Regions from separate parts of the Gordonia hongkongensis genome, predicted to be linked through region 1. Evidence: predicted binding sites of a transcription regulator. Region 1 holds the regulator's gene; the other holds the start of a gene.
What was found. Region 1 encodes HspR, which represses chaperone genes until heat shock. Its sites were predicted from a motif close to ANNTGAGTNNNNNNNACTCANNT; they were not measured.
Positions count from the first base shown of each region.

Region 2: clpB (ATP-dependent chaperone ClpB) is a predicted target of HspR. The motif match lies at 11,843-11,865, and genes of this name have one in related genera.

Region 1 covers NZ_CP095552.1:4,670,300-4,684,958, forward strand. The annotation lists gene MVF96_RS21100 (glycoside hydrolase family 16 protein) at 1-496, shown strand, start outside; gene MVF96_RS21105 (LysR family transcriptional regulator) at 538-1,449, opposite strand; gene MVF96_RS21110 (GGDEF domain-containing protein) at 1,809-3,107, shown strand; gene MVF96_RS21115 (FAD-binding oxidoreductase) at 3,055-4,419, opposite strand; gene MVF96_RS21120 (nitroreductase/quinone reductase family protein) at 4,505-4,930, shown strand; gene MVF96_RS21125 (serine/threonine-protein kinase) at 4,992-5,942, shown strand; gene MVF96_RS21130 (amidohydrolase family protein) at 5,947-7,080, opposite strand; partial or broken gene MVF96_RS21135 (FAD-binding oxidoreductase) at 7,204-8,367, shown strand; gene MVF96_RS21140 (hypothetical protein) at 8,406-9,482, opposite strand; gene MVF96_RS21145 (hypothetical protein) at 9,581-10,684, opposite strand; gene MVF96_RS21150 (SRPBCC family protein) at 10,697-11,164, opposite strand; gene MVF96_RS21155 (heat shock protein transcriptional repressor HspR) at 11,209-11,607, opposite strand; gene dnaJ (molecular chaperone DnaJ) at 11,611-12,813, opposite strand; gene grpE (nucleotide exchange factor GrpE) at 13,051-13,695, opposite strand; gene dnaK (molecular chaperone DnaK) at 13,692-14,659, opposite strand, start outside.
Region 2 covers NZ_CP095552.1:4,451,309-4,465,967, reverse strand. The annotation lists gene MVF96_RS20155 (CYTH and CHAD domain-containing protein) at 1-503, opposite strand, end outside; gene MVF96_RS20150 (MBL fold metallo-hydrolase) at 593-1,489, opposite strand; gene MVF96_RS20145 (DUF6328 family protein) at 1,521-2,075, opposite strand; gene MVF96_RS20140 (hypothetical protein) at 2,163-2,687, opposite strand; gene MVF96_RS20135 (DUF427 domain-containing protein) at 2,890-3,666, shown strand; gene MVF96_RS20130 (cytochrome P450) at 3,691-4,929, opposite strand; gene MVF96_RS20125 (serine/threonine-protein kinase) at 5,051-6,805, opposite strand; gene MVF96_RS20120 (glycoside hydrolase family 15 protein) at 7,091-8,986, shown strand; gene MVF96_RS20115 (glucose-6-phosphate dehydrogenase) at 9,062-10,462, opposite strand; gene MVF96_RS20110 (hypothetical protein) at 10,570-11,673, opposite strand; gene clpB (ATP-dependent chaperone ClpB) at 11,935-14,487, shown strand; gene MVF96_RS20100 (winged helix-turn-helix transcriptional regulator) at 14,544-14,659, opposite strand, start outside.

The DNA of each region.
Region 1 (14,659 bases):
TCAGCACGCCCACCGCGACGGACTGACCGTCACCACCGATCGCGCCTCGGAGATCCGCTTCGCCCAAACCCACGGCCGGTTCGAGGTGACCATGCGCGCGATTCGCGATCCGGCCTCGATGGTGGCGTTCTGGCTTCTCGGCACCGAGGAGCGCCCCGACGAGTCCGGCGAGATCTGCGTCGCCGAGATCTTCGGCCCGCGGCCCGGCGAGCCCTGGACGGTCGGGGTGGGCGTCCATCCGCACCGTGACCCTCGGATCGTCGACGACTTCTCGGTCATCGAGATCCCGCACGATCTCGCCGACCTGCACGAGTACGCCGTCGACTGGGAACCTCACCGACTCGTGTTCAGCGTCGACGGGCACACGGTCAAGACGGTCGACCAGTCCATCGACTACCCGATGCAGTTGATGCTGAGCGTCTTCGACTTCCCGGACCGCGCCGTCCCCGACTCGACGGTCGGGTACCCGCGGATCTTCGACGTGGCCGCGGTGTAGGTCAGCAGACTCGACGGCACCTGAGGCCTGCGGCCGGAGCCTCAGAGCGAGTTCTCGGCCGCGGCGAGGATCTGACGCCGCAGGGTCGACGAGGTGTTGGGCAGCCACATCGCACGGACGGGCGCGAACGGCGGATCGGTGAACTCGACGATCCGGATGCGGTTGACGTAGATCCAGCCGGGTTCATTGGTGACGAAGGCGCACGCCTTCGGGTGCGCGATCACCGCCGTGTGCGGGGGCGTACCCAGCAGGGTCGACAGGATGATCTTCGGTTCGAACCCGGCACGCCGACACATGCCGACGAGGATGTCGGTGTACTCGTACTCGTGCTCGGGACCCCAGACGACGATCTCGTAGCCGGCGAGGTCGGCCATGTCGACCCGGTCGTGCGCGGCCAGCGGGTGATCGGCACGCACCGCCAGACGCAGTTCGTGTTGTGTCGCGATGGTGGTGGCCATGTCCGGCGGGGCCGCCACGCCTCGTCCGAGAGCCATGTCGATGGCTCCCGACAGCAACTCGTCGCGAATGAGTTCGGCGAAGACCGGTCGTACCGTGATCGGCACCGACGAGTCGGCGAGCACCACCGGTTCGATGATCCGGAAGACCTCGGAGGAGGCGAGGTCCGGGGCGTGACCGATCACGAACGGCGCAGGCGAGCCGGCGTCCACCCGTCGTACCTGCGTCGCGAGCTGTTCGCCACCGGCCAGCAACGGCACTGCACCACGGTAGAGCGCCTCACCGGCAGGCGTCGGCGTGAGGCTTCGGCGCGACCGCGAGAAGAGCTCCACACCGAGGTGTCGCTCGAGTTCGCGGATCGCCGAGGAGAGCGCTTGCTGGCTGATGAACAGGTCATCCGCGGCGACACGAAGGCTGGGCGCCTCCATCACCACGACGAACATCCGCAGCCGTCGGAGGTCGATATCGCGTAGTCCGGGCTCCCCAGGACCATTCATCAACCATCTCCTGTCAGTTATCCCGATTGATGTGATTGTAGGTTGACCATCGAGCCAATATGCTGAATTCCGCGAGGCCAGGTTCGCGTCGGCCACATCGCATTCGGACTACCTGCTGGGGTCCCTCCCGCGGAGGGGACGGGAGGACCCCAGCAGGAGGCGGCTGATCGGGCCCGATCGGCACGACCGTCTCAGCGCGCATCAGATCGACGGCGATTCTGCCGATTCTTACATCTTTCGCTCCGTTGGGTCATATCGCGGATTTCGAGAAGAAACGATCTTTAATCGTCCTCTAAACTCCGTAACGTGTGTTCGACGATTCGTCGTCGCGACATGCATGCGCGTCACGCGCATCACGAGTGAAAGAGGACGCGGCCATCGAGCACCGAAATCGCGGAGACCACGAGGAACGGCCCGCCGCACGTTTCCGGGCTCTTCGCCACGGGCCGGCCACCGGTGAGATATCCGGACACCCCCACCTTTTCTACGACAACGCCGATCACGTCCTCAAACAGGTCCGGATGCGCGAATGGCATGTCCGCGTCACCATCGCCGTACTGGTCGCGGTCTGCGGAGCGCTCGGCACGATCGCGCTCTTCACGCCGAGTGGCACACAGGGATCCGTCCCGCGCTCGATCGCCCTCGGCATCGTAGTCGCCACCACGATCCCGATGGCTTACGTGGTCAGCCGGGTCCACCTCGGCGTGATCTGGTGGACCAAGCAGTCGTCGATAAGAGGATTCAACACCCTGTTCGTCCTGTGGGCCGACGCTGTGCTGACCGTCGCGATACTCGCCATCTTCGACATCATCCTGGCCCAGTTCTGCGCCGTGATCTTCGCCGTCATCGGGTCATATGTGGCGCATTTCGTCCGGTCCCCGGTCGCGTACGCCCACATGATCTACTCGAGCATCGCGGTCTGCGCGATGGGCCTCGTGTCCTGGGCAGATGGCACTCCGGTGTTGAACGTCCTGTTCACCACCCTCGCATTGTTGGTCGTCACCAATGGCACCACGGCCCTTCATCGCAGTTACACATCCGATTTCCAGCGATCACTGAAACATCAGCTCATCATGGCGAATACCGATTCGCTCACCGGATTGCTGAATCGTCGCGGCTTCATCTGCGCGACGACGACAATGCTCTGTCGCAGCCCCGCCCACCCGTTCGCATTGGTCACCGCGGATGTCGACCGGTTCAAGGCCATCAACGACGAACACGGTCACGCGACTGGTGATGACGTCCTGGAGCGGGTCGCGGCGATTCTGCAGGGGGCCACCGACGAGCAGGCCATCGTCGCGCGACTCGGCGGTGACGAGTTCGCGATCGCGACGCTTGCCGACGAGACCTCGGTGCGCGCGCTCGCCGAACGCATCCGTGCGCGGCGCATCACGATCCCCGGTGGCGCGACCGCGACGATGAGCCTGGGGATCGCCGTGGGGGTCACACCGGGCGGCCACATGTCCGCCGACGACGCCGACGCCTTCATCCGGCACGAGTTCGATGTCGCCGATGACGCGCTCTTCGACGCCAAGGCCGCAGGCCGCGACGCCTATGTGGTGGCGGGGCGCACCGCGGCCTCCCGGTCCACCGGAGGACGCCCGGCTACAACAGCACGCCCGGGTTCAGCAGACCGTCGGGGTCGAGAGCCTGCTTGATCCGAGCCGTCAGTTCCATGACGTCGGGCCCCACCTGGTCGGGCAGCCAGCCCTTCTTCAGTCGCCCCACCCCGTGCTCGCCGGTGATGGTGCCGCCCAACTCGATCGCGAGGTCCATGATCTGACCGAAGGCGACCTGCGCGCGCTTCGCCTCGTCCACATCGGCGGGGTCGAAGACGATCAGCGGGTGCGTGTTGCCGTCGCCGGCGTGGGCGATCACCGAGATCATCACCCGGTTGCCGGCCGCGATCTCGGCGACACCGTCGATGAGGTCGGGCAACGAGGGCAGCGGTACGCCGACGTCCTCGAGCAGCAACGATCCCAGCTTCTCCACCGCCGGGATCGCCGCGCGGCGGGCCGCGGTGAACGCCTCGCCCTCGACGGGGTCGTCGGTCGCGAAGACCTCGCCGACGCCATTGGACTCGAACGCCTTCCGGATGAACTCGACCTCGGCCGCGCCGGCCGCACCCGGGGCGTCGGACTGGGCGACGAGCAGCGCCCCGGCCTCTCGGTCGAGGCCCATCCGCAACAGGTCCTCGACGGCGTTGATGGCCACCGAGTCCATGAACTCGAGCATCGCGGGACGCATTTCCCCGGTCACCGCCAGCACCGCTCGGCTGGCGTCGTGCACCGAACCGAACACACCGACGACGGTGCTCGCGGGGCCTTGCGGTGGCAACAGCCGCAGGGTGACCTCGGTGATGATCCCGAGCAGCCCCTCGCTGCCCACGAACAGCTTGGTCAGCGGCAGGCCCGCGGAGTCTTTGAGCTGCTTGCCGCCGACGCGTACCGCCCGGCCGTCGGCCAGCACCACCTCCAGGCCCAGGACGTAGTCCGTGGTGACGCCGTACTTGACGCAGCACAGTCCGCCCGCGTTGGTGGCGACATTCCCGCCGATCGAGCAGATCTCGAACGACGACGGGTCCGGCGGATACCACAGCCCCGACGCGGCGGCCGCGGCCTTCACCTCCGAGTTGAACAGTCCGGGTTGGACGACGGCGGTGCGCGTCGCCGGGTCGACGTCGATGTCCCGCATCTTCTCGGTGGACAGCATGATCGCGCCGTCGACCGCCGTCGACCCGCCCGACAGACTGGTACCCGCACCCCGCGTGATGACCGGGACACCGTTGGCGGCACACCAGCGAACGGTGTCCTGCACTTCGGCGGTGGTGGTCGGCCGAACCAGCGCGAGCGGGGTGCCGGCCGTCGGATCGGCGGCACGGTCCTGCCGGTAGCCGGCGAGGATGTCGGCGTCGGTGACCACCATGCCGTCGGGAAGGGAAGCGGCCAGCGAACTCGGGTCGGCACTCATCTGTTCAGAGTATTCGCAGACCGAACGACCACGGTTTCAGATTGATACATGGCCGGAAACGCCGGGCACCGCGACAATGAGCGACGTGAACGATTTCAACGCGACCGTCATCAACGAGTTCCGCTCCAACAACGGGCATGTGGACACCGCCGGCTTTGGCAAGAACCTGGTGCTCCTGCACACGCTGGGCGCCAAGTCCGGCGAGCCGCGGATCAGTCCCCTGTTCGCCCTGCCCGACGCCGACAGCTGGCTGGTGATCGGCTCGTACGCCGGTTCGCCGAAGGCCCCGGCGTGGGTGCACAACCTGCGGGCACATCCCGGATCGGTCGCCGTGGAGGCGCCGGCGGAGAACGGCGTCGAACGGCTCGACACCGCGGTGACCGAAGTCGAGGGTGACGACTGGGAACCCGCGTGGCAGAAGTTCATCTCGGCATCCGAGCAGTTCCTGAAGTACACCGAGACCGCGCAGGGCCGCCGGTTCCCGATCTTCCGGCTGACACCGGCTCGCTGACCCCGGCTCGCGGACAACGCGGTTACCGCCGTCGGCCCGCGAACGCCACTACCCTGGCAGGGTGTTCGAGGTTGGCGAGAGCGTGGCCGGCTTCACCATCGACGACTTCCTCGGTGGCGGGGCGAGCGCCGATGTGTTCCGGGTCCATCGCACCGGCGACGACGGGGACCCATCGTGCGATGGGCCGCTGGCCCTGAAGGTACTGCACCCGAACGCGTCCGACCACGCGCGGGTCCGGGAGCGCTTCGAGCGGGAATTCGGGATCGCGTCGCTGCTCGACCATCCGCACATCGTGCGCATGATCGAGCACGGCGAGATCGCCTCGCCGCGCGGGTCGCTCGGGCCGCGGCACCTGCCGTCGATGTGGCTGACCATGCAGTACATCGGCGGCCCCGCGGCGACCGCACTCGTCCCCGAGCGCGGCGACGAGCCGGACATGGACACCATCCTGCGGGTGGCGATGCAGATCGCCGATGCGCTGGATCATGCGCATTCGCAGGACATCCTGCATCGCGACGTCAAACCCGCGAACATCCTCCTCTCCCGCACCCCGCGATCTGTGGGTACACCCCTCGACGCCTACCTCTCGGACTTCGGGATCGCCCAGTTCCTCGACGACACCCGTCCACTCGCGCGCAACGGTCGTGTGCAGGGTTCCATCGGCTACGCCTCGCCCGAACTACTGCAGGCCCAGAAGCTCACCCCCGCAACCGATTTCTACGCATTCGCGTGCACGCTCGTCGAACTCATCACGGGCACACCGCCGTATCCGCGGAACACCGCTTTCGCGATCACCTATGCCCACCTCAACGACGACCCGCCGAAACTCACCCGACGCCGCCCCTGGCTGCCGTCGGCGATGAACTCGATCTTCGCCAAGGCGCTGGCGAAGTCACCGGAGGACCGGTATCCCTCGTGCACCGCCCTCGTCGAGATCCTGACCCGGCTCATGCGGGACGTGCCCGTGCCGGAGTCGCCGCAACGCTCGACCTGGTGGCCCCGCGGCCGGTGAGCGGTCAACCCGCCGCGTCATCGATCGTATAGACACGAACAGCGGTGTCGCGGAAGATCTTCCGCAGAGCCTCCGAACCCCACTGGGACACACAGTCGACGAGCGCGCCGACCAGCACGTCGACCGCGGCGTTGGGCCGGTCGATCGGATAGTTGGACCCGAACATGATGCGGTCCGACCCGAAATGGGTGACGATGTGCTCGACGAAGGGACCGATCATCTCGGCGAGCGTGGCCTGACCGCCGATGTTGCCCCACCGTTCGTGACCGTAACCCAGTATCGGCATCGCCAGACCCGACAGCTTGACGACGACGTTGCGGTGGTTCGCGAGGGTCGTCATCCGTTCTCGCCACAATCGCCAGATGTCCGCGCGCGCAGCGGCTGTCGCGCCGGTGCGGACACCGACGGGACCGAAGACCCCTGCCGGGATGCCGAAGTGGTCGAGGACGATCGTCGTGTCGGGGTACTCCCGGGCCAGCAGGATGACGTCGTAGAGCTGATGGGAGTACACCGACGCCTCGAAGACCAGATCGCGGCTCGCGAGTTCAGCGAACCCCTCGAGGAACGCCGTCGAGGACAGCAGGTTGTCGGTGTCCCCGCCGTCGCGGACTCGCGGATCAGGATGTCGGGACGCGACGATGCGGATGCCGCGGAACCGCGGGGAGGCCGCGAACTGTTCGTCGAGCATGGTCGCGAACGTGCGGGTCCGCGGATCGCCGTGCGAGATGACGGCGCCGAGGCGGGGGGTACCGGCCTGGCCGAACGGCAGGCTCTCGAGATATCGGGTCTCCTCGACGGCGGTGCTGTCCACCGGGGGCTCCGCGGCGTCGGCCACCTCGCGGCGCCAATGCGACTCGACGTGCACCACCGTGTCGATCGGTACCCCCACCACGGTCGGCACCAGCGCCGCATCGGTGGCGTACTGACGCGGCTCGTAGGCCCGGGCCACGGTGCGCGGGGTCAGGATGTACTCGCGGTCGGCGCGCGAGACGACGAGCGGAAACACCCGGTCGCCCAAGGTGGGGACGAACCCGTACAGCCGCGACGCCCGCGTGGCCGCCCACGGGGTACGCCGCGGGTTCCAGTGCTGCACATGGGCATCAACGATGCCCATGAGGACCCCTTCGAGGGACGTCATCCCCGTACCTTGCCACACCTCATCACTGTCCGACATGGGATGCCGGATCCTGAATTGTGACGTGTTGAAGGACTAGTGTGGGTCTCTTGAACCGGGTGGGGAGACGAGCCGCGACGGAGGTGTGATCTTTTCGAGATGGCGACACATACGCGCCACGCGCTGCATCAGCTGCGGACGGCTGTCAATCGACAGCCCGACCGGTTCGTCACCAACGTCTACACCCGGATGTTTGCGATCGATCCCGACCTGCGTGACCTGTTCGGGGTGTCGATGGCGGCCCAGCGAGTGGCCTTCCATCGGGTCATCGACCATGTGCTGGAAGCGATCCCGGCCGAGTCGGGTCACGCCGAACTCGTGGAGTTCCTCGCGCAGCTCGGACGCGACCATCGCAAGTTCGGGGTCGAGCCCGAGCATTACCACGTGATGTACGCCGCCCTGATGGGCGAGTTCGGCAGCCTCATGGCCGGTTACTGGGACGCCGAGACCGAACAGACCGTCTCGCAGGCGATGATGCTGGTCACCGGGGTCATGCGGGGCGCGGCCGAGAGCGCGACCCATCCTGCGCGCTGGACCGCCGAGGTCGTCGAGAAGTACCGGATCACCCGGGACCTCGCGGTCGTCCGACTCCTCGCCCACTCGCCGCTCACGTTCAACACGGGCCAGTACCTCGAGGTGCACACCCCGCAATGGCCCAAGCAGTGGCGCAATCTGTCCCCCGCCATCCCGCCCAACCCGGCCGGTGAACTGGAGTTCCACGTGCGTGCGATCCCCCGTGGAACGGTCAGCACCGCGATCGTGAGCGAGACCAGCATCGGCGATGTGTGGACCCTCGCCCAGGGGCACGGGACGCTTCACGTCGACCGCGACAGCAAGGTCCTCATGGTGGCGGGCGGGACCGGGCTCGCACCGCTGCGGGCGTTGTTGATCGAGATGTCCATGCGCGCGGATTCGCCGGAGACGCACATCTTCTACGGCATGCGCTACCCGGGCGAGCTCTACGACCTGACCGTCCTGCGCCGCATCGCGTCGACCAATCCCTGGCTGCGGGTCACCGCCGTGTCCCAGGAGGAGAGCGATCCGTGGTGGATCAACGCGGTGGCGACACCCGCCGAGCTCGGCATCGACCACGAGATCGGCACCCTCGCCGACGTCGTGGCCCGGTCCGGTGACTGGCAGGACCGTCAGGTGCTCATCGCGGGATCACCGCAGATGATCGAGAACACCCGACGCACGCTGATCATCGCGGGCGTCCGGGCCAGCCGCATCCAGCACGACCCGGTGTTCTGAGCCGGCACAGGAGTTGACTTCCCCGAACCGGTTGCAGCTCAGGGGACTTCGAGGCTCGGCTCGCTGCCGGCCGGAGCCGTGACCGTTTCGGTCTCGGTCACGGTGTACGTCTCGGGAGCCGACTCGGTCACCGTCTCCGTTCGAGTGACCGGACGCGGGGTGCTGGTGACCGTCGTCGTGCGGACGGAGGTCTCAGTCTCGGTCTCGGTGACCGTCGCCTCCTGGGTCGAGGTGACCGCTGCCGGTGTCTCGGTCACGGTGACGGGCGCGGGTTCGGCGACCGTCGACTCGGCGGTGACGATCAGCGTCATCCCGACGGCGGCCAGGAACACGGCCGCGCCGATGGCGGCGCCGACGAACCACCAGCGACGTCCCGTCGACGTCCGCGGGGCGACGGGGGGTGCTGCCGCGGCGACCACCGCGGCGTCGGCCGCACCGAGGGCCGAGGCCAGCGCCGGGTTGTCCGCGACGGTGACGGGGCGTTGCGCCGCGTACTCGAAGGCCGGCGCGATGCCGGGGAGTTGCGCGCCGGGGCCGACCACGATGACCGACGTGATGTCACGCCCGCGCGGCAGGCGGGTGACCGCCGTCGCGAGCCGGGTCGCCGCGTCGGGGTCGGTGACCGAGGCGATCTCGCCCGGCGCGAAGTCGGTCGTGCCGAGGACGGCGCCGGAAGACGTGTCGACAGTGGCGAGGGTCGTGCCGGCGGCCGGCGCGGCATCGCGATCCAGGTCGACGACGGCCACCACCCCACCGCGCGTCGCATGCGTGCATGCGATCTCGGCGAGTGCGGCGGCATAGCCGGTGACGACGACCTTCTCCGTCCACGACGGCCCGGTGCCGGCGCCCGGCGCGAAGGCCCGAGCCAGGTGGTCGCGGACGTCTGCGCGGGACGCCGAGATCCCGATGCGGTCGACCTCCACAGGGACGGAATCGACGAGTTCGAGGATCGCGGCCTCGGCACCGGCCGCCGACGCGTCCGGGAGGTCGACGAGATTGCTCGCCAGGACGTGGCCGTCGGCGTCGCGGACCACCGAGCTGATCTGGTCGTCGACGACGGAGATACCCAGGACCACGAACCCTGGCATCGGACCGTTTCCCGGTACCTCGGACATGGTTCACCTCCCGTCGCCGACCTTGCTGTGGCGTTCTGACCCGCAAGCCTAGCGGCTGACGCGAGGACCGGGGCATCCGGCTGTGTCCGGCGTCCGGCTCAGATCGACTCGGCAGCGTGCTGGGTGTACGCGGCGTCGCGCACCGCTTCGTCGGTTTCCAGGCCGGCGCCCAGGGCGCCGCCGACGGTCGCGAGTGAGCAGGTGAGCCACGCGACCTCCAGATAGTCGGTGAAGCCGACAGGGTGGTCGAGCGTCGCACCGATGACCTGCGGTACCACGAGGCAGAGCGCGCCGATCGCGGACAATACGAACAGCGCCGCGTAGAACGCGCCCACACCGAGAACGACTGTGATCATGGTGACGATGTTGAACAGCGCCACCTGTTCCCGCGTCTGTCGGGAGCCGCCGCGTTCCCACAGGTCGGCACCGATGATCAGCGTCGCGGTGATCGCGATGATCGAGCCGAGCGCCACCGCGGTCAGGCGAATCCCACCGAAAGTGTCTGCGAGAAGCCAGATGTCGGCGGTGACGAGCGCGAAGACCCCGGCCGCGATCGCCCCGGTGAGGGCGCGGGTGAGCCCAAGCGCGAGCCGCCACGGGCGGTTGGCGCGCACCATGCCGGTGAGCAGACGCAGGTTCCCGGTCAGGACACGCGCGGTGAACGCGGTGCCCGCCTCGTCGACGTCGGTCCCGAGTTGGCGGACGCGATGGCGCAGCGCCGACCGCGCCGGCGACTTCTGGTGACCGCGGAGATCGTCGGCGTCGGCACCGAGGAGTTGACCGACGAGTCCGGTGATGATGCCGCGGGCCCGCTGCCGCACTCCGGTGGCGCCGAGTGCCGGCACCGAGAGGACCGCGACGCCGTGCACTGCGTTGGCATGCGCGACGACCGGACGTTTGCCGACGTGCAGCGGCAGGTCGGTCAGGCAGAGCACCAGATCCCACTCGTGTTCGAGCAGAAGATCTCTCGTGGCGTCGACGATCTCGGCGTCGCCGGCCGGCGGCTGTACGACGCCGGCCTCCAGGAGATCCAGCTGCCAGCGCGCGCCGGGGAAGGTCGTCTGGATGTGGTCGGTGAGGTCGGCTTCGATGAGCTTGCGCGCCAGGCCGATCGCCTGGCCCGGCGCGGCGACGACACCGAGGACGACGACGGGTTCATCCGAGGCGTCGGACTCGGTCGACGTACCGGTGGCGGAGTCCATCGGCGGTCCGGCTCAGGCGAACCGGGCCGCGAGGGCCCGCAGGGTGCCCTCGATCCCCTTGCCGTTCTTCTTGTCGTAGCCGATGAGTTCCATGATCTTCGGTACCCGGAGCGTCGAGTAGTCGAAGGTCTCGGTGACCGCGGTCGTGGTCGGTGACGTCGACTCGAGTTCCCACCGCCAGCGGTGCCCCATCGGGTGCTGCCATTCGACGACCCGACCGGGTTCGAAGTCGGTGACGGTCGAGGTGATCTTGTACGGCACGCCGTACTGCTTCATCCCGACGCTGAAACGCGCCCCACGGGTCAGCGTCTCGGGCCCGTCCACAGGGGTGTCGCGGACCGTGCCGGAACCGTCGAGCTCCGGATGCCGATGCGGATTCGACACGAGCGCGAACACATCGGCGGCCGGGGCGTTCACGACGACCCGGCGCGAGACCTTGTGCGGGCCGGAGTCGACGGTGGTGACGGGTTCAGAAGCCATACGCTCAACGTTACGCACGTCCGTGGGCTCGCGTCGAAACCACGTCAGTCGGTGGTGCGTTTGCGTCGCGGCTGCCAGACGACCAGGGCGTTGGTGCGCGGCACCGGGACGAGTTCGCCGCCGCGGCGGGTCCGCGACGCTTGCACCTCGTCGGTCAGCTCGCGCACGCGGTGCTGGAGCGCCTCGACCTGATTGCTCAGGTCGATGATGCGTTTGATGCCCGCGAGGTTGACGCCTTCCTCCTGCGAGAGACGCTGGATCTCGCGCAGGAGTTCGACGTCGCGGGACGAGTAGCGGCGACCACCGCCACTCGTCCGTTGCGGGGTGACCAGACCCAGGCGGTCATAGGTCCGCAGGGTCTGGGCGTGCATGCCGGCGAGTTCGGCGGCCACCGAGATCAGGAAGGTCGCGCCATCACCGTCGAAGTTGCTCGCACCGGCCATCACTCATCGCCCCCAGTCCGCCCGCGGGTCGAAACCGCTTGCCCGCTCGGCCTGGTCGTAGGCGCGCATCGCCTCGACCGCGGCCTCGTCGAGCTTGTTCGGAACCGCGACCTTGACGGTGACGAGCAGGTCGCCCGCCCCGCCGGAGCGCTTGGGCACCCCACGACCGCGCACGCGCAGCGTGCGGCCGTCGGTGGTGTTCGGCGGGATCTTCACCCCGACCGAACCCTCCAGGGTCGGAACCGAGACCGTCGCTCCGAGAACGAGTTCGGAGATCCGCACCGGCAGCTGCACCCGAAGGTCGTTGCCGCTGCGGGTGAACTGCTTGTGCGGGGTCACGTTCACGACGACGTAGAGGTCACCCGACGGGGCGCCACGACGACCGGCCTCGCCCTGCCCGGCGAGCCGGATGCGCTGACCGTCCTCGACGCCGGCGGGGATCCGGACGTTGATGGTGCGCGCCCGGACCTTCACGCCGCTGCCGTCGCAATCGGTGCACGGGTCGTCGATCCGCGACCCGGTGCCCTGGCAGTCCTGGCAGGGCTCGCTGAATCCGAACGCGCCCTGGTTGCGGCTCACGAACCCGGAACCGTTGCAGTTCGCGCACACCCGCGGACTGGTCCCGGGCTTGGCGCCCGAGCCGTGGCAGGTGGTGCAGGGCGACGGACTCGTCACCCGCAGGGGGACGGTCGTGCCGAGCGCGGCGTCGGAGAACGAGAGCGTCGTCTCGGTCTCGAGGTCCTTGCCACGACGCGGCCGGCTCGCCGTCGAAGTACGTTGCGTTCCGCCGCCGCGGTTGAACAGGCCGTCGAAGATGTCGCCGAAACCGCCACCGCCGCCCCCGGTCTGTGCCCCGCCGAACAGGTCGCCGAGGTCGAAGTCGCCACCGCCGCCGGTGGTGTAGGTGGTTCCGCCGCCGGGGAAGCCACCCGGGAAGCCGTTGCCGCCGCCGCGGAATCGTCCGCCGGCGAACATGGCGCGTGTCTCGTCGTATTCCTTGCGCTTCTCGGCATCGCCGAGGACGCTGTGGGCTTCGGACACCCGCTTGAAGCGCTCTTCGGCCGCGCTGTCACCCGGATTCGCATCAGGATGCAGCTCGCGCGCGAGCTTGCGGTAGGCCTTCTTGATCTCTTCAGCCGAAGCGTCAGAAGCAACGCCCAGGTCCTTGTAGAAGTCGTGTTCTAACCACTCACGTTGTGGTGCCACCAGACGTCACCTCCTTGAGTTCTGTTGTCTGGATTGAAGTTTCAGTTGGGGCCACCTGCTCCCTGAGGTGCGAGCCGACCACCTGCTCCCCGAGGTGCGAGCCGACCATGTGCTCCCTGAGGTGCGAGCGAAGCGAGCCACGAAGGGTTCGTCGCCCTTCGTGGCTCGTCGCTTGCGCTCCTCGCACCTCAGGGATCAGTGGTGAGTTCGCCCACTCAGGATCAAGCGACGGTCGTTCTATTGTGCACCGGGCGCGTCGCCCGCGGGAGCGGGATCGGTGACCGTCACCATCGCGGTGCGGATCACCTTCTCGCCCAGGCGGTAGCCGCATCGGTACACCGATCCGATCACCGGGTTCGCGCCGGTGCCGTCGTGCTGCACGGCTTCGTGGAGTTCGGGATCGAACTCGTCACCCGCCGCACCGAAGGCCACGAGACCTTCGGCGGCCAGCACACCGGTCAGCTTGTCGGCGACCGCACGCAGCGGACCGCTGTCGAGGTCGCCGTGTTCACGGGCACGGTCGAGATCGTCGATGATCGGCAGCAGCTTGTCGATCAGGATCTGCTTGCCGTAGGCGACCGAACCCTGCTTCTCCTCGGCGGCACGCCGCCGGAAGTTGGCGAACTGGGCGCGTTCTCGCTGCAGGTCGGCCGTCAGCTCGGCGACGCGGGCATCCGGTTCGTCGGCTGCGGCGTCCGGCTGCTCCTCGGTGGCCTGTGACATGTCGGTCTGCTCGTCGACGACCGGTCCGGCATCGGCCGGGCCGGGTCCGGCGGCCGGCTCGTCGCGCACCTCACCCGTCTCCGGGTCGATACGACGACGGTCGGTCACCGTCACCGGCTCCTCGCCGGACCCATTCGACGAATGGGCTCCTGCGGTCACTTGTTCTCCTTCGAGTCGGCATCGTCGACGACCTCGGCGTCGACGACGTCGGGATCGCTGTCGGCCGCGGCGGACTCACCGTTGGGGGACTCGGCAGCGGCGCTGGCGTAGATCGCCTGGCCGAGGGCCTGCGACTCCTCCGACAGCTTCTCGATCGCGGACTTGATCGCCACGGTGTCGTTGCCCTTGAGCGCTTCCTGCGCCCCGGCGACGGCCGCCTCGACCTTCTCCTTCAGCTCCGCCGGGACCTTGTCCTCGTTCTCCTTGAGGAACTTCTCGGTCTGGTGGACCAGCGACTCCGCCTGGTTGCGGGTCTCGGCCTCCTCGCGGCGCTTGCGGTCCTCGTCGGCGTGCGCCTCCGCGTCCTTGATCATGCGGTCGATCTCGTCCTTGCTCAGGCCGGAACCGTCCTGGATGCGGATCGAGTTCTCCTTGCCGGTGCCCTTGTCCTTCGCGGTGACGTGCACGATGCCGTTGGCGTCGATGTCGAAGGTCACCTCGATCTGCGGGACACCCTGCGGGGCCGGAGCGATGCCGCCGAGCTCGAAGCTGCCGAGCAGCTTGTTGTGCGAGGCGATCTCGCGCTCACCCTGATAGACCTGGATCTGCACCGACGGCTGGTTGTCCTCAGCGGTCGTGTAGGTCTCCGACCGCTTGGTCGGGATGGTGGTGTTGCGCTCGATCAGCTTGTGCATCACGCCGCCCTTGGTCTCGATACCGAGGGAGAGCGGGGTGACGTCGAGCAGCAGCACGTCCTTGACCTCGCCGCGGAGCACACCGGCCTGGAGTGCGGCGCCGACGGCGACGACCTCGTCCGGGTTGACGCCCTTGTTCGGCTCACGGCCACCGGTCAGTTCCTTCACCAGGTCGGTGACGGCCGGCATACGGGTCGAACCACCGACGAGCACGACGTGGTCGATGTCGCCGACGGAGATGCCCGCATCCTTGATGACGGCCTGGAACG
Region 2 (14,659 bases), 220 kb from region 1:
CGTACCCCTTTGGGCACCGCATCCGACGACGCGGAGCGCACCGCGACCTCGCGCCAGGACGTGGCGGTGGCGACCGGGCCGGTGGCGGTGGCGGAGACGGTGTCGTCGATCACCTGGTAGTCGGTCTCACCGTTCGCGTCGAGATGGCGGTGGCGGGTTCGGTGCGTGTGCACGATCGCCGCGACGCGAAGCGGTTTGCCGCCGCTCAGCCCCCATAGGGCATCGGCAATCGTCGGCGGGACGGCCGTCGAGGGGGCATCGATTCGTTCGGTGATGGCCTCAGCGGGGGAGGGGGTGACGACCCGCCAGCCGGCCGGACGCTCGTCCCCGTCGACGTAGACGACCGTGGTGCCGTGCGCGAGGAGGTCCCGGTCCTCGGTGTCGTAGTACGTGTCGCTGAAATCCGTCGACGAGATCTCGACGTCGCCGGGGTCTCCGAGGTCGGGGATGGCGCTGCCCAGACCGAAATCCCAGGTGTCTGCGCGGGTGGTGTCGGTGTGCACTACTCGCTCCTCACTCTCGCTGTGTCGCTGACACACCGAGGGTGTCCGAACCGGACATCCGGTAAACGTCAGGAGGGGTCACGACCGCCCTACGAGCGGTGGTAGACGCCGTCCTCGGAACGCGTGACCTGGCCGTGGCGCACGAGCCGTTCGAGGTGGAGTTCGGCTGTCCGTTTCTCCACCGCGTCGACGAAGGGCAGCTGGACATGCGGGCGATACACCAGCCGCTCGGTGGCGATCCCCTCGACCGTGAGTGGGCGGCGCAGCAACTCCAGCAGGCGTTCCTCGCGTCGATGGATGACGGCCTCGTAGTCGGCGAGACGTGATCGGAATTCGTCGGCGCCGGTGACCACGCCCTTCTGATGGAAGGTGCCGTACCAGCGGGCATCGATGTCGCGTACTCGCGCAATCGACGCGAGATAGTCGTCTACGCTGCTCCCCAGGTCGCCGTACATCGGTCCGAACGAGGTGAGGTCGATGTCGGCGAGATAGAGAAAGCCCGTGGGTTCGACGAGGATGCCGGAATGCCCGGCGGTGTGCCCGGGCAGGTGGACGACCGTCGCGGTGACCCCGCCGAGTTCGAAGGCGTGTCCGTCCTCGACCCCGGCGGCCTCGGGGAAGCCGGACGTCAGCTGGAAGGTGTCGCCGATCTGGGCATCGACGCCGGCCCTCTCCTCGTCGGTCAGGCCGTAGTTGTCGAGAAGGACCTGCAGGGATCGCACGCCGTCGACGTCGGCGTGATGGGCGAACTTGTCCGCGGAGAAGTACCGGAGGCCGGCGATGTGGTCCTCGTGTGCGTGACTGATCATCACCGCGTCGGGCTGCACCGGGTCGTGGTCGACCTCGAGGGAGGGATCGACCACCAAGGTCCCGGCGGAGCCGCGGACCACGACCGTGTTGCCGTAGGGAAACGCACCGCCATGCGATGACGCGAGCACGGTCACCTCGTCGTAGCGGTTCTCGATGAAACTCGGTGCGAGGGTCACGTCGTCTGCGTACCCCGGCGGGGGAATACTGTCAACGGCGGGGTTCGTCGACGGAGTCATCCCGCGCGCCGGTCACTGCGCGGAGCCACAGCGGCACGATCAGCCACGCGAGGGAGAACGTCACGAGGGTGACGATGCCCGCGATCGCCGACGGAACCGGTCCGGCGGTCGCTCCGAAGACGACGGTGACCGCACCGGACAGCGCCAGGCCGAGCAGGGTGAGGCCGGCGAAAGCCAGGTAATGCGCGTAGGTGACGATCAGCGCGAGCTGGTGCTGACGGAACAGGGCCCGGTGCAGCGCCACGGGCGCCGCCAGGAGGATCGCGGCGCCCACGGCACACGACACCGTGATCAGGTAGATCACTCGCAACGTGCCGCCGAGCTCTTCGAAACCGTCATGGAAGGGCAGCGTGAGTAGGAATCCGGTGAGGATCTGCACGCCGGTCTGCACGACCCGCAGCTCTTGCAGCAGCGAATTCCAGTTGCGATCCAGGCGTTGGGTTTCCGTTTCGTCGCGCTGGGCGTGATTCCACGCGGCGTCGCCGGACCCGGGTCTGGTGGGGTCGAGGTCCGACGGGCTGGTCATCTGCTCATCGTCGCACCACGGGGTTTCGTCGAGCGGTGCCTTCGCGTCTCGAAGCGGTTACTGCGCCGGGGCGGGTTCCCGCCGTCGTCACCAGATGTCCGCCCACGATGGACGGTCGGGCACGTCGATCGCGGCCGACGTCCCGTTGACCAGCAGCGGAACCGTTCCGCCTTCGGGCAGACGCGACTGCAACGACTCGAGCTGCGCTTTTCGTGGCGCGATGACCACAAACTCCTTGCGCACCCGTCGGGCTTCGCCGGTGACCGGGTGGTCGAGGTCTACAGTCAGCGTGAGGCGGAACCGGTCGACGAATCGTCGGTGGTCTCTTCGCATCTCGTTCCGTACGACCGCTCCTGACGCCCGTCGGCCGACGTTCCGCAGGTGGGCCCATCGCGCGCGCCACACGACCCACAGCACCTTCGGCCACAGCACCAGTGTCGCGACCATCCCGACGATGAAGCCGTAGATCAGACCGGCTTCGGGCAGCATCCGATCGCCGAGCCACATGCACGCGCGGAGCATTCCGGAGAAGAGCGCGGACCCCACCGCGACTGCTGCCATCCACGCGATCTGCTTCGGACCCGCAATCGTGCGCCGTTTGTCCCCGCCCATGACGTCGCACCGTACTGGGGGAGCGTCGGCTCCGAAATTCTCGTCCCGCTGACGATGGCCGAAGGGCACATTGCCCTTCCACGGAGCTGAGGTGGACGAAATTTCCGCTACCCACCGAACGGTTGACCAAGCACCACCGGCGAACTGCGAAAAGCCCGATGTGGCCTGGCGCGCGCGGCATAACCGGAGGACCATCGGTCACATGGCCACATCGATGGATGAGTTCACGATGTCCCAGCTGGGTTCACTGCGCTGGGCGGACATGCGGCGACGGGTGCGCGCGCTGGTCGACGGAGAAGTCGTCGTTGACTCCGCGAGGGCCATCCAGGTGTGGGAGCCCTACCGGGTGGTCGGCTGCTACGCGGTGCCCGTCTCCGATGTCGTTGCGCCGCTGAGCGATGCGCAGGCAGTCGACGCCGCCGACGATCACGGGCCGATACTCACACCGGTCGATCCCTTCGACGTGCACACGACGCCCGGTACGACCTGCGACATCGCGGCCGGCGAACGGACGCTGGCCGGCGCCGCGTTCCGTCCGGACGATGCCGATCTCGCGGGCCACGTCCTGCTGGACTGGGCGGCCTTCGACGAGTGGCGCGAAGAGGAGCAGACGGCGATCGGTCATCCGCACGATCCGTTCCAGCGCATCGACTGCCTCGACACCGGCAGACATGTGGTGGTGACGGTGGGTGGTTCGGTCCTGGCGGACAGCCGACGCCCGACCCTGCTGCTCGAAACCCATCTGCCGCCCCGACACTATCTGCCGCGCGAGGACGTCCGGATGGATCTGCTCGTGCCGTCGGACACCGTCACGGTGTGCGCGTACAAGGGCGAGGCGACCTACTGGTCGGCCGTCGTCGGCGACGAGGTCATTCCCGACGTGGCATGGACCTACACCGATCCGCTCACCGACGCCGAGCCCGTCCGGGACCTCATCTGCTTCTACGACGAGCGGGTCGATCTGACTGTCGAGACCTGACGGGGTCCTCGAACTAGATCGGCGTCAGCGCAGTGAATACCGGATCGGCAGGTGTTTGAGACCGCCGACGAACACTGTTGCGGCCAGTTCTGGCGTCCCGGCCAGTTCGATGGAGTCGAGCCGCGGGATCAGTTCGGCGAAGAAGCTCCGCATCTCCATCCGGGCCAGAGCGGCGCCGAGACAGAAGTGGACGCCGTAGCCGAACGACAGATGCTTGTTGGGGAACCGGCCGATGTCGAAGGTGAACGGGTCGTCGAAGACGTCTTCGTCCCGATTGCCCGAAGTGTAGGCGAGATAAACGGATTCGCCCTTGGCGATGGGCACACCGCGCACCGAGGTGTCCTCGGCAGCGGTGCGCATGAACTCCTTGACCGGTGTGGTCCACCGGATCATCTCCTCGACCGCGGTCCCCACGAGTTCGGGCTCGCGTCGAAGTCGTTCGAGTTCACCGGGGTTCTCGATCAGCGCCCGGAGGCCGCCGGAGATGGCGTCCTTGGTGGTGTCGTGCCCGGCGCTGGCCACGATCACGTAGTACGACGCGGTGTCGACGTCGGACAGGGGCTCGCCGTCGATGAGGCCGTTGGCGATGGCGGACGCCAGGTCGTCCGTGGGGTGCGCGCGGCGTGATGCGGTGAGTTCGCTGAAGTAGGCGAAGAAGTCCAGCAGTGTCGCCATCCGCTCCTCGAGCGTTGCTCCGCGCCGGTATTCGACGTCGTCGGCGCCGAACAACTCCTGCGTGAGCTGATGCATCCGCGGGAAGTCCTCCTCGGGGAGGCCCAGCAGCGACAGGATCACATACAGCGGGAAGCCGACCGCGATCTCCTCGACGAAGTCGCACTCGGGTCCGATGTCGCGCATCCTGTCGACGTAGCGCTTCGCGAGCTCGTCGACGCGGGTCTGTAGGTCGCGCAGGGCTTTCGGACGAAACCAGTCGGCGCCGATGGCGCGGACCTTGCGGTGGTGCGGGTCGTCCATGTGGATCAGGGTGCGCAGTCCGGCACCGGACTCCAGCTGAGCACGTGCCACATCGTCGGCGGCGGCGGTGGTCAACACCGGACGCGGTTCGCTCAGCCACAGGTTGTTGTCGCGCTCGATGTCCATGATGTCGGCGTGCTTGGTGATCGCGAAGAACGGCCGGTAGGGGCCGTGGTCGACACGCGGTACCGGATTGTGTGCCCGCAGGTGGGCCATCGCGGCGTGCAGTCGCGGCTCGTCGGCGTAGGCCTTGGCGTCGGCGAAGACGTTGGCGGCGTCGTCGGTCATGCTCGTGCTGCTTGTCGGCACCGGCGCGAGTCCTTCCGTCAAGGGGTGCGTGTCGCTCCGAGTGTCCGATATCAGCGTGGTCCAGATCGGCACATTGGCGAACACAGCGTGATGAGCGTCGCTAACAGGCCTTATAGGAAGGCTCAACTCCCTCTACGGCCGTTGGATAGGCGAGTACTTTTTCGAGCGCGAACGGACCGCTGACCTGCGAGAAACTGTGGGTCTGGAACGCTCGCGGCTGTGCGGCCTTGACGCAGTCGACGATCACGTTGCTGACGACTGTTCCCTTTGGGGTACGCACGTAGGCCATGACCACGATGTTGCTCGGGACGCCACCATCCAGCGTAATTCGGCCTGTCACGCCGGGGCCGTAGGTAGAGGACTGATCGGCGATTGCGGCGCCTTTGACGGTTACTTCCGGAGGGCTAATCGAAGGCCACTCATGCCACGTTCCCAACGTCACGACTTCGACTGACGCAACTTTCGAGTTCCCGGGCGCTGCCACGCTGATACCGTATTCGCCGCCCGGTGGCAGCTGATAGATGGTGTTGACGATTGCGCCGGGGAGTCCGCCCTGACCGACTGTGGCAAGTATCTCCCCGGATTCGCCGAGCAGCGTCGCCTCGAACGGGGTCCGGATAAGTCCGAGGTCCCTATTTGGGTTCCGGAGACGCACCGACACGTCGGTACCAACCTGCGTGAAGCCAGCGATCTCGACATCTTGTGCTGTCTGACTTGCCCCTCCAGGCGCAGGCGGACCCTCCGAGCCATCGTGTGAGGCGCCTCCATTCTCGCCGAGAATGGATGCTTCCGGCGCTGACGGGCTCCCGGCTTCGGTGCGCGTTACGACTAAACCGACAGCGAGAGCGATAACGACAAGAACGACGACACCGACGCCACCGATTAGCCAATGGCGGGGCTTGGAACGGCGTTTGGAAGCTACCTCGACTGGGGCAGCGTGGGAGAGATCGTGCGCTACGGGACTCAGACGCTCGCTAGCTACTTCTCCCGACAGCACTGTCGCAGGTGCCAGTCCGTCACCGGACGGCGTACCTACGCTTCCCGTCAGGGCCTGACGGGCGGCATCGGCCAGTTCTCCAGCAGAGCGGTACCGTAGATCGGGTGCCTTTGCCATTCCGTGTGAGATGACATTGTTGATTGATGCAGGCAAAGACGGCTGCCGCTCCGTCGGCTTGGGTGGCGATTCGTGCAGGTGCGCGGCGATCAGTTGCTCCATGCTGTTGCCGGGAAATGGCGCAGCGCCGGTGAGCAATTCGTACAGAACGCAGGTTAGTGCGTAGACGTCAGACCTATGGTCTGAGTTGCCACCGAAGCGCTCGGGTGCCATGTACGCGAAGGTTCCGACGGCCAGGCCAGTGCGGGTCAAGCCTGTCTCGTTGACTGCGCGGGCAATACCGAAGTCGATCAGATACACAAAATCACGGTGGGCGACGAGTATGTTTTCGGGCTTGACGTCGCGGTGCTCCAGTCCGACAGAATGCGCGGCGTCGAGGGCGGCGGCCACTTGATCAATGATCCCGATCGCGCGCTCAGGACTCATGGGACCCTGAGACTCGAGCATGGAGCGCGCATCGACGCCGTCAATGAGCCGCATATCGAGGAACAGGCGGCCCTCAATCTCGCCGAATCCATGGATCGGAACGATGTGCGGTTCGCGAAGTCCGGCTACCAAGTCCGCCTCACGCTGAAACCGGGTCCGAAACTCGGTGTTGTCAGCGAACTCCGAGGGGAGGACTTTCAGCGCAACCTCACGGTTGGTGAGGGTGTCGAAGGCCCGAAAGACCTGGCCCATTCCGCCCTGGCCGATCTTGGCCACGATTCGATAGCGACCGAATTCGCCGTCATCAAGCGCCATCGTGGCTCCTCGGGTTCGTCATGCGCGAATCCTAATAGAGGGGGTCATCAGCGGTTTCGTGGACCTGGCGGCGATCGAAAACGTCGGCGCCACGGGCCTGTGCGAAGGCCGGATCGGAAACTGACCCGCCGGGGCATCACGGACTACAAATCGGTTGAAGTACTAGGCGGAGGTGCGGCGAACGCTCGCTGGCTAGGGTGTTCAAACTAAGACGGCTACGAGCGCGCAATCAATGCAGCACGGTCGCGCTGGACCTCCGCCCATCCGGGACGGGTCGGGCACCGAATGGCCGGCATGAGCACCCCTTCCGAATCAGGCGAGGACGCGGCTGCGACGGCTCGATGCGACGGCGCGACGACGGCCGACGCCACCGGTGACTATCTGCCGATCGCCGACCACGGTGTCATCGGGGACCTGCGTACCGCGGCCGTCGTGGGAGTCGACGGGCGGATCGACTGGTTCTGTTGTCCGCGGTTCGACTCGCCGAGTGTGTTCGGTTCGTTGCTCGACGCCCGCCGCGGCGGTGCCTGGACCGTGGAACCCATCGACGGAGAGGTCACCACGCGGCAGTTCTACCTCCCCGACTCCAACGTGCTCGTCACCCGCTTCCTGAGCGAGGACGGTGTCGCCGAGGTCCAGGACCTCATGCCGATCGCGCGCCCGCACGATCCCGACCATCGCACGCGGATCATCCGTCGGGTCTCCTGCGTGCGCGGCTCCGTGGAGTTCCGCGTGACGGTTGCGCCGCGGTTCGATTACGGGCGCCAGGCGCACACCGTCGTCGTCGAGGACGAACGCCGACTCCGTTTCGAGACAGACGATCTGGTGTTGCATCTCGCGTCGACGGTCGATGTCGACACCGTCGACGACCGGGATGCGCAGGCCCACTTCACCGTCGAGACCGGTCAGTGCGTGACGTTCGTCCTCGCCCCCGACCCCATCGGGTCGGAAGTGCTCGACCATGACAGTTCTCCCGCGGTCGTCGCCGCGACGGTCGCATTCTGGCAGGACTGGGTCTCGCGTTCCTCCTACACGGGCCGGTGGCGGGAGATGGTGCACCGGTCGGCGCTCACGCTCAAACTGCTCACGCACGAACCGTCGGGGGCGGTGGTGTCCGCGGTGACCGCCGCGCTTCCCGAAGAGATCGGCGGCGAACGGAACTGGGATTACCGCTACGTGTGGATCCGCGATGCCGCCTTCACGCTCTACGCGCTACTGCGGCTGGGTTTCACCGACGAGGCGGGCGCCTTCATGGACTGGCTGACCTGCCGATTCGACGACGGCGCCGACGAAGCGGGGGATCTGGGACCGCTGCGGTTGATGTACACCGTCGACGGGGATCCGCCGCCGAAGGAGACCGAACTCGACCACTGGGAGGGTTACCGGCAGACCTCGCCGGTGTTGGTCGGAAACGCCGCCGCCGACCAGCTCCAGCTGGACATCTACGGCGAGCTCATCGACTCGGTGTACCTGTACAACAAGTACGGACCGGGGATCTCCTACGGGTCCTGGACGCATCTGTGCACGGTGGCGGGATGGCTCGTCGACAACTGGGATCGTCCGGACCAGAGCATCTGGGAGGTGCGGAGCAAGCCGCAGGACTACGTCTACTCGCGAGTGATGTCGTGGGTGGCCCTCGAGCGGATGATCCGAATGAGTCGTCAGCGCGGTCTACCGGGCGACGTCGCCGGTTGGATGAAGGCCCGCGACGACATCTTCCTGCAGATCATGGAGCGGGGCTGGAACGACGACGTGGGGGCCTTCGTCCAGACGCTCGACTCCGATCGGCTCGACGCCGCGCTGTTGCTCATCCCCGCCGTGAAGTTGTTGTCGCCCACCGATGATCGGTTCCTCCGCACGCTCGAGCGGATCGAGGAAGAACTGGTGAGCGACTCCCTGGTGTTCCGGTACGACACCGACGGCGGGCACGACGGGCTCGACGGTGCCGAGGGGACGTTCTCCCTGTGCTCGTTCTGGTATGTCGAAGCACTCACCCGGGTCGGCCGCCTGGCCGACGCCCGGCTGGCGCTGGAGAAGATGTTCACCCACGCCAATCACCTCGGCCTCTATGCCGAGCAGGTCGGACTCACCGGCGAACAACTCGGCAACATGCCGCAGGCGTTCACCCACCTCGCACTCATCAGCGCGGCCATCAATCTCGATCGACGGCTTGGCGATTGAACCGAGCGCCACGGGATCCGGTTGCGTTTTGTGCCGGTAACCGGGACAAACCACAACCGGATCTCATGTCCGCGTTCAGATCCAGCCGGACCCGCCGCACAGGTCGTCGGCGGCCGCGGGGCCGGTCGATCCAGCCGCATACGGTTGCGGCGCCGGCGGATTCGCCAGCACCGGTGCGGCCACCTCCCACACATGCGCGAGACCATCGGGTCGGGTGAACAGCGACCGATCGCCGCGCAGCACGTCGACGATGAGTCGGGCATAGGGCGACAGGCCGTCGGCCACCTCGTCGAGCTGTTCGGTCATGTGGGCGACGGAGAGGTCGGTGCCCGAACCCGGTTCCTTGACGGTGACCGCCAGATCGATGGCACCGTCGCCGGCCAGATCGAAGGTCAGCACGGTGCCGTCCTTCGGGTTATCGGTCAGCGGACCGTCGGCGGGGGAGCGGAACACGAGGCTGAGTCGCTGGGAGCTGTGGTCGAGCATCTTGCCGGTCCGCAGCAGGAACGGGACGCCGTGCCAGCGGTCGGTGTCGACCCACAGACGCACGGCCGCGAATGTCTCGGTGGTGGAGTCCTCGGGGATGCCCTCGGTGCCGCGGTACCCCTCGTACTGGCCGAAGACCACCTCGGCGGGGTCCAGCGGCCGGAACGCCGCGATGACCGACTCCCGCGCGTCGAGCAGGTCGTCGGCGCCGAGCGAGACCGGGGGTTCCATCGCGACTTCGGCCGCCACCTGGAACAGGTGGGTGACGATCATGTCCAGGAATGCGCCGGTGGCGTCGTAGAAGGCGGCGCGGTCGGCGATGTCGAGAATCTCCGGGACGTCGATCTGGACTTCTGCCACGTGTTCGCGGTTCCACACCCCCGAGAACAACCCGTTGGCAAAACGGAGGACGTGCAGGTTCTGGGTGCTCTCCTTCCCCAGGAAGTGGTCGATCCGGTAGATCTGCTTCTCGTCCAGGGATTCGTGGACTGCCTTGTCGAGAGTCCGGAAGCCGTCGGGGGACGTTCCGAACGGCTTCTCGTAGACGACTCGGGATCCCTTCGCAAGATCGTGCGCGGCAATGGCTTTCGTGTAGTCGACGAAGGTGGTCGGTGGGAGGGCCAGATAGTGGACCAGTTGAGCACCGTCGCCGACGGCGTCACGGGCCGCGTCGATCACCTCTGGCAGACGGCCGGGGTTGTCGACGGTGAACCCGCCGCCGGCGAAGCGGAGGGTCTCGGCGAACGCTTCCCATTCGTCCGATGACACCGACCCGTCCGGACCGAACTCCTCGATGGCGTCCTTCACGTGCTGCCGGAACTCGTCGTCGGTCCGGTCGCCGCGTCCGTTGCCGATCAGCTGCCATCCGTCGGGGAGCAGGTCTCGCCGGTGGAGTTCGTACAGCGACGGCAGGACCATCCGCTTGGCGAGGTCGCCCGTCGACCCGAAGAGGATGAAGATCACCGGCCCGGTGGAGTTGTCTGTGGTCACTCAATCCATATTGCGCGAACAGATGTGCAGAGTGCGGGATGTGTGCTGGATTCCGTTACCGATCGCGCACTGTGGACGTCAGCGGATCCCTGCGCCGCCGACCAAGTCTAGTCCTGCGGAGGTCCTGGCAGGGGGAGCGCAGATACCACGGCAGGGCGTAACGCGACGGGAACGACGTACCTGTCGCCCTCGAGCGTCAGCCAGCCTTCTTCGATGTACAACTCGAGCCGACGATGGATTGCCTCGACGAGGAACTCGCTGAGTCCGAGTTTGGGGACCCAGGCGTTGATCTCGGCGATACTCAGCGGTGAATCGCCGAGTCCGCTAATGACCACGCCGATCAAGGACGACGAGAAGTCGATGTCGGGGTTGTATTCCCGAGGAAAGCCGGACCGAACCCATGCGGTGAGACCCACCCGCAGCACGTCGATCCGGGGCTCCTCCCGCCACAGATGGGCGGCGCGCCCGGGACGTGCGCTCGAGGTATTGGCTTCGACGATATCGAGGGCCTGGGCAAAGCCCCACAGGTGATGTAACGACGCGACGTCGCTCATGCTCTTGACGTGAGCGGGGAAGTCGATGTCGAGTCGGCGGGCGAGGTCGCGGGCCTCGGCCGGTTTGAGCCACCGACTCTGCGTGGTGGGGCGGTGCGGACCCAGCCAGTCCAACAGCTCGGTGACCCGCCGGACGGGCTGTGTGTCCAGGAGGGCAGCGCGTTCGGTGGCCTCGTCGACTTCCTCGATTGTCGTGGTCCGTAACTCGAGCCCGGAGGCAAGGGCAAACTGCTCGGCGGCATAGGCCGATACGGATTCGGTGCTGAGCCACATGCCGGTCTCGACCAGGTAGCGGCGCAGCGTCTCGATCGCGATGGCGAGCGGTTTGGCGTCCTGCTGCTGGTTCGACTCGATGTGGTTGAGCATCGACACCATGGTGTCGACGTCGTCGGTAGTCCAGGAGAGCGGATCGAAACCGGGGTTCGTCTGCCCGACGGCGTCGAGCACGATGAACGCGTACGCCCCGATGTGGGTGACAGCTTCCTCGTCGCCGGGGAAGACCTCATCGCGGAGCCACGACTTGAATGCTTCGGGAGCAACGTGTCGCCTTGCTGTGCCGAAAAGCGGTACCACGTTGGAGTGGTTGCCACTGCCGGAGTCGTGTTTGCGCTTACGTTGGGCGCGGCGCTTCTTCTTGTCGCGTGAAAGCTGTGACATCGGGCTCAAGAATAGGCGCCCGACTTGTGCGTCGTTCAATACTGCGGATCGGTTTGTCGCGTTCCGGAGAGTCTGTGGCGTCGGGTCCCGAGCCTGGACGGCTGTGAGGGCGGGGGATCGCCAACCCCCGACATCCTGGAGCAAGTGGTCTATGTCACAGAAACTTCAGGCTTGAGCGGAATGCACTCAACTCTGTTGGCGTTGTAGACCGCGTATGGCTCATACTTGAGCCTGTTGGACTTAAGAGAAAGGTGCACGCGAGTGGACAGCTTCACCCCCACCACCAAGACGCAGCAAGCATTGAGTTCTGCTGTGCAGGCGGCGGCCAGTGCTGGCAACCCCGACGTGCGACCGGCCCACATCCTCGTGGCACTGCTCGATCAGTCCGACGGCATCGCGTCGCCGCTGCTCAAAGCGGTGGGCGTGGACCCGTCGAGCGTTCGTGCGCAGGCCCAGGCTCTGGTCGATCGCATGCCAACGGTGTCCGGCGCCAGCTCGACGCCTCAACTATCCCGCGAATCGATCGCGGCCGTCACCGCAGCTCAGCAGCTGGCCGGTGAACTCGACGACGAGTATGTCTCGACCGAGCACGTCGTCGTCGGCCTGGCGACCGGTGACTCCGACGTCGCCAAACTGCTGCACAACCTCGGTGCGACACCGCAGGCTCTGCGCGAGGCGTTCGTCGCCGTGCGCGGCAGCGCACGGGTCACCTCCGAGGATCCCGAATCGACCTACCAGGCTCTCGAGAAGTACTCGACCGACCTGACCGCGGCCGCCCGCGAGGGCAAGCTCGACCCGGTCATCGGCCGCGACACCGAGATCCGGCGCGTCGTGCAGGTGCTCAGCCGGCGGACCAAGAACAACCCGGTCCTCATCGGTGAGCCCGGCGTCGGCAAGACCGCCATCGTCGAAGGTCTCGCGCAACGCATCGTCGCCGGCGACGTGCCGGAGTCGTTGCGCAACAAGACCGTCATCTCCCTCGACATGGGTTCGATGGTCGCCGGCGCGAAGTACCGTGGCGAGTTCGAGGAGCGGCTCAAGGCCGTGCTCGACGAGATCAAGGGTTCGGCCGGACAGGTCATCACCTTCATCGACGAGCTGCACACGATCGTCGGAGCCGGTGCGACAGGCGATTCCGCGATGGACGCCGGCAACATGATCAAGCCGATGCTCGCCCGTGGTGAGCTGCGGCTGGTCGGTGCCACCACCCTCGAGGAGTACCGCAAGTACATCGAGAAGGACGCCGCACTAGAGCGTCGCTTCCAGCAGGTGTACGTCGGCGAGCCGTCGGTCGAAGACGCCATCGGCATCCTCCGCGGCCTGAAGGACCGGTACGAGGTGCACCACGGCGTGCGCATCACCGACTCCGCATTGGTCGCTGCCGCATCGCTTTCCGATCGCTACATCACCTCGCGGTTCCTGCCCGACAAGGCCATCGACCTCGTCGACGAGGCCGCGTCGCGGTTGCGGATGGAGATCGACTCGCGCCCCGTCGAGATCGACGAGGTCGAGCGGATCGTCCGCCGTCTCGAGGTCGAGGAGGTCGCCTTGCAGAAGGAGACCGACGCGGCGTCGAAGGAGCGGCTCGAGAAGCTCCGCGCCGAGCTGGCCGACCAGAAGGAGAAGCTCAACGAGCTCTCCGCCCGGTGGCAGTCGGAGAAGACCGCGATCGACGCGGTCCGAGACCTCAAGGAGGAGCTGGAAAGGCTTCGCGGCGAGGCTGATCGCGCGGAGCGCGACGGTGATCTCGGACGCGCCGCCGAGCTGCGGTACGGTCGCGTCCCCGGACTGGAGAAGGAGCTCGAGGCCGCGATCGAGAAGACCGGCACGGATCCTTCTCAGGACGTGATGCTGCAGGAGGAGGTCGGACCCGACGACGTGGCCCAGGTCGTGTCGGCGTGGACCGGAATCCCGGCCGGACGCATGCTCGAAGGCGAGACCGCCAAGCTGCTGCGCATGGAAGAGGAACTGGGACACCGGGTCATCGGTCAGAAGGATGCGGTGCAGGCGGTGTCCGACGCGGTGCGTCGTGCCCGCGCCGGTGTCGCGGACCCGAACCGGCCGCTCGGCTCGTTCATGTTCCTCGGCCCCACCGGTGTCGGTAAGACCGAGCTGGCCAAGGCGCTCGCCGAGTTCCTGTTCGACGACGAGCGGGCGATGGTCCGCATCGACATGAGCGAGTACGGCGAGAAGCACAGCGTGGCAAGGCTCGTCGGTGCTCCGCCCGGTTACGTCGGGTACGAGGCCGGCGGCCAGCTGACCGAGGCGGTGAGGCGTCGTCCGTACACGGTGGTCCTGTTCGACGAGATCGAGAAGGCTCACCCGGACGTGTTCGACGTGCTGCTGCAGGTACTGGACGAAGGTCGACTGACCGACGGTCAGGGCCGGACGGTGGACTTCCGCAACACCATCCTGATCCTCACCTCGAACCTCGGTGCGGGGGGCGACAAGGATCACGTCATGATGGCGGTGCGGTCGGCGTTCAAGCCGGAGTTCATCAACCGTCTCGACGACGTGGTGATCTTCGACGCCCTGAGCCCGGAGGAACTGGTGTCGATCGTCGACATCCAGCTCGACCAGCTCAAGAAGCGCCTCGCGCAGCGTCGCCTCGACCTCGAGGTGTCGACCAAGGCCAAGGAATGGCTGGGCGCACGCGGATTCGACCCGCTGTACGGTGCTCGCCCGCTGCGCCGCCTGGTGCAGCAGGCCATCGGTGACCAGCTCGCCAAGCAGCTGCTCGCCGGCGACATCCGCGACGGTGACGTCGTGCCGGTCAACGTCAGTGCCGACGGAGAGTCGTTGGTACTGGGCTGAGTTCGTGAATGACAAAGGGACCCATCCTTCGGGATGGGTCCCTTTGTCTGCGTCGGTTACCGATGTGGGAAGCGGTCAAGGTTGTCCTCTACCCACAGGCGCAATGTGTCCAGCGGCCCGGCGGCGTCCACCCCGAGTTCCGTCAGTTCGTATTCGACGTGCAGCGGGACCG